2 regions of the Holdemanella sp. DFI.5.55 genome follow, and region 2 is predicted to be linked to the other one. Evidence: a T-box and tRNA genes for the amino acid it is inferred to sense, from the RefSeq annotation. Region 2 holds a T-box; the other holds one or more tRNA genes.
The links. A T-box is a leader RNA that pairs with one kind of tRNA and senses whether it is charged. The one in region 2 lies ahead of leuS (leucine--tRNA ligase), so its partner is inferred to be a tRNA-Leu.
Positions count from the first base shown of each region.

Region 1: it encodes a tRNA-Leu, which carries the amino acid that the T-box ahead of leuS (leucine--tRNA ligase) is inferred to sense. The anticodon was not compared.

Region 1 is NZ_JAJDMK010000020.1:16,994-19,264, forward strand. It holds gene pepT (peptidase T) at 1-1,110, shown strand, start outside; tRNA gene LJE08_RS06015 (tRNA-Leu) at 1,168-1,253, shown strand; tRNA gene LJE08_RS06020 (tRNA-Thr) at 1,264-1,339, shown strand; gene LJE08_RS06025 (sugar isomerase domain-containing protein) at 1,432-2,151, shown strand; gene LJE08_RS06030 (AI-2E family transporter) at 2,173-2,271, shown strand, end outside.
Region 2 is NZ_JAJDMK010000013.1:17,401-19,671, reverse strand. It holds gene LJE08_RS04630 (prepilin-type N-terminal cleavage/methylation domain-containing protein) at 1-217, shown strand, start outside; gene LJE08_RS04625 (hypothetical protein) at 204-365, shown strand; gene LJE08_RS04620 (competence type IV pilus minor pilin ComGF) at 328-720, shown strand; gene LJE08_RS04615 (hypothetical protein) at 701-1,069, shown strand; T-box leader at 1,088-1,284, shown strand; gene leuS (leucine--tRNA ligase) at 1,322-2,271, shown strand, end outside.

The DNA.
Region 1 (2,271 bases), on a different contig from region 2:
CTTCAAAAAATTGGGGCTACTAATGTATATTATGATAAAGATACATGTGTAGTATATGAATCTCTTGAGGCCAATGTGAAATCGGGAAGAGCTATTGGTTTTGTGACACATATGGATACAGCTCCGGATGCGAGTGGTAAAGATGTGAAGCCTTGGGTACTAGAAAATTATGATGGGAATGATATTGTTTTAAATAAAGAAAAAAACATTATTATGTCACCATCTGTATTTCCAAATCTGAAACAATATATTGGGCAGGATTTGATTTTAACGGATGGTACAACACTACTTGGAGGGGATGACAAGGCAAGTATTGCAGCTGTCATGACGTTGTTGGAGTATTTAGTGAAACATCCAGAAATCAAACATAATTTTATTTCTGTCGCATTTACGCCAGATGAAGAAGTGAGTGGACTTGCTAAAGATTTAGATTTAGAACGCTTTAAATCACCAATCGCATATACACTAGATGGAGATCATTTGGGTTATTATATGGATGAAACATTTAATGCGAGTCTTTCAACGATTGAGATTCATGGTATTTCAGTACATACAGCTACCGCAAAGGGTATTATGAAAAATGCGGTGGATATTGGAAATGCATTCTTAAATAAATTACCGGCATTAGAAAAACCACAATATACCCAAGGAAGAGAAGGCTTTTATCATGTGGTGAGTTTTAATGGGGATTGTGAATATGCCAAGATTGAAATCAACGTTCGTGATCATGATAGCTTGCAGTTTGATATACGTAATAACACATTAAAAATGATTGTGGATATGTTAAATAAAGAGTATGGACAAGGTACCGTAAATATTACACAAAGAATTCAATATCGTAATTTAAAAGAAGCGATTGATCAAGTACCATTTATGATTCCATATTTGAAACAAGCCATTGAAAGTGTAGGATTAACACCTCAAACAGAACCATTTAGAGGAGGAACCGATGGCTCAGCCTTATCTCATAGAGGACTTCCTTGTCCTAACTTATCAGCGGGATATGAGAATGCGCATGGACGTTTTGAATATGTTCCCATTCAGTCAATGGAAAAGAATGTGGAAATCTTATTGAATCTAATTGATATATATGCGAAATGTGACTGTTAAAAAGGTCACATTTTTTTGTTGCGTACTGTTTGAATTTTTAGTATAATACACTCAGTCGCAGAGATGGTGAAATGGCAGACACGCTGTCTTCAGGCGGCAGTGCGAGAGATCGCGTGAGGGTTCAAATCCCTTTCTCTGCACCACATAAATCATGCCGACTTAGCTCAATTGGTAGAGCAACTGACTTGTAATCAGTAGGTTGTGGGTTCAATTCCTATAGTCGGCACCACTTAAACAATATACAGCCTTGATGGCTGTTTTTTATTTTTCTTCTTGTTGTATAATGAATATAAAGAAATATGCATATCAAGGAGAAATAATATGAAAGAAGTATTTGAAGTGGGTCTTGATATCATTAAAAAGATTCAAGAAACACAATTTGAAAAATTAGAACAAACTGGTCATTTAATGGCTCAAGCTTTTATGGAAGGTCATAAGTTTTTCGTAAGTGGAAGTGGCCACTCTCATACAATGGCAGAAGAGATGTATGCTCGTGCAGGTGGTTTAGCTTTTGTGGTTCCCATTTTGACAAGTGAACTTACGATGACGGAGCATCCGACAAAGAGTTCACATATTGAAAGACTTAGTGGTTATGCCAAAATCTTAGCAGAGTTATATGGTATATCTTGTGGTGATGTCGTTTTGATTGCATCCAATTCTGGGCGTAATGCCTATCCAATCGAACTTGCACTTGAAGCTAAAAGTCGTTGTGCACATGTAGTTGCCATCACAAGTATGAAACATACAACTGCTCAATCTTCTCGTCATTCTTGTGGAAAGAATTTGTACCAAATTGCAGATATTGTCATTGATAATTGTGGAGAAATTGGAGATTGCGCTTTATCTATTGATGGTTTGGATGCCAAGCTTTGTCCAACATCAAGTATGGCCAATTCTTTCATTGCACAATGTATCAATGTGGCATGTGCCGAATATTTGATCGAACGCAACGTAGAAGTACCTGTTTTTTCTTCTTTAAACTGTGATGGTACGGAAGAAAGAAATAACAAATTATTTAAAAAGTATACACGTATGTATTAGAATAAGGGGGGCGAGGTGCTTATGAATAAAAGAAATTTATGGATATATATATTTGGAATCACAATCATCATTATTGGATTGATTAAATTGGATACATTGATTTCTATGGTATCTATATTA
Region 2 (2,271 bases):
ACATCGAAAAGTATATGTTGAAATTGGTGATTCGATCTATATGGATGATGTCGAATATAAGATACCACATGGTATTGCGTGTGATCATGTATCTTTTTACTACAATTCCAAGGGCAACATGTCTAAGGCTATGTCACTCCATTGTCAAAATGCATCGAGTCAAATGAAACTTGTTTTCCAGGTTGGAGCTGGGAGGGTTCGTCTTGAAAAAGAATAATGGCTTTTTACTCGAAGATGCCTTGTTTGCGTTCTTTGTGATTTTGGTTTGTGCAAGTCTTATATTGAATGGCATTTATACTTTATATTTCCAAAGGAATCTTAAGATTGATGAAAAAATTGAAAAGAAATGGTTTTACTCTGATTGAAGCTTTGTTGGCGTTGTTTATCACAAGTTTAGTCAGCTTATTAGGCTGTATGCTTATGCGTTGTGCTTTACAATTTGCCCATATGGATGTGGATACACAGAATCAATTTGCGGTTTTACAATTAAGAAGAGAACTTGCACAATCAAATGATTTGAAAATAGAATCGGATTGTCTAAGTTATATTCTAAATCATGAAAAGAAAGTCTTGTATTTTGATAAGCATCGCATTGTGAAGAGTCCTGGCTATGAAATCTATATGGAACAAATTGATGAGGCTATATTTTATAAGAAAGAAGATGGATATTATGTTTGGTTCAAAAAGAAGAATAAAACCTATGACTTTGAACTCTATTAATGGGTATGCGAGTGAAGTAAGTTTAGTGTGTTTATTTCTTGTGCTTCAGATTGTATCCTTTTTATCGTTGAGTACCCTTCAAAATGTGTATTTATTAAAAGCGAATCAACAAAATATTCTTGAACTATCCATTGTAGATCATGCCAAGCATATGATCCATCATAATAATCGCATTAAGTTGTGTCATACGAGTGAAAAAATAATAAAGGACAAAGATGAAAGGATACAGAATATAGATGTGCATTTTGAAGATCATGAGACTTTTATTGAATGTACATATTTAGATGTTTCAATGAAAATCTATTATGATGATAAGGTAATCGTTTCGGTTGATATTGACGAACAATGAAAAAAACGATAAAATTGATGCATAGCGATGAATTAGAGTAGTAGAAGGAAATGACAATTTTTAGAGAGCTAAAGTTGGTGAAATTTAGCATTGTACAGCCTTTGAACTTGCTAAGGAGCTGATGAGTAATGTTATCCGTATACTCTGCGATAAAGAGTTTGAGGGCACAATGAGAATTGTGAACTAAGGTGGTACCGCGTACAAACGTCCTTAGATTTCAAGGACGTTTTTTATTTTTAATAGGAGGCTAATATGTACGATCATTTAGAAGTAGAAAAAAAATGGCAGAAATATTGGGCAGATCATGAAACATTCAAAACGGATGTTTGGGATTTTTCAAAACCTAAATTTTATGCACTAGACATGTTCCCATACCCAAGTGGTGTCGGATTGCATGCTGGACACCCAGAAGGATATACAGCTACAGATATTGTTTCGCGTATGAAACGTATGCAGGGATATAATGTGCTTCACCCAATGGGATATGATTCATTTGGACTTCCAGCTGAACAATATGCTGTTCAAACAGGAAATAACCCAAATGGCTTCACACAAACAAATATCAAGACTTTCACAAAACAGTTGCAGGAATTAGGATTTGACTATGACTGGTCAAAAATGATCGCAACATCTGATCCAGATTTCTATCATTGGACACAATGGATCTTTAAACAATTGTACAAAGATGGCTATGCCAAATATGTAGACATGCCAGTAAACTGGTGTGAAGAATTGGGTACAGTATTATCGAATGATGAAGTTATCGATGGTAAGAGTGAACGTGGTGGATATCCAGTTATTCGTAAAAATATGAAACAACTATGTATCGACCAGGCTGCTTTTGCGGAACGATTACTAGAAGGTTTAAATGAAATTGATTGGCCAGAATCGACAAAGGAAATGCAAAGAAACTGGATTGGTCGTTCAACAGGTGTTGAAGTTCAATTTGATATTGTTGGTGGTGGAAAATTCTCTATCTTTACAACATGTATTGAAACAATTTATGGTATTACATTCATGGTGCTTGCACCAGATGGAGATTTAGTACAAGAATTAATGCCAAGAATTCAAAATCAAGAAGAAGTAAAAGCTTATATTCAAGAAACGGTTTCAAAATCTGAAATGGACCGTACAGAATTGAATAAAGGAAAAACAGGATGTCGTCTAGAAGGTATTAAGGCAATTAACCCAGTCAATGGAAG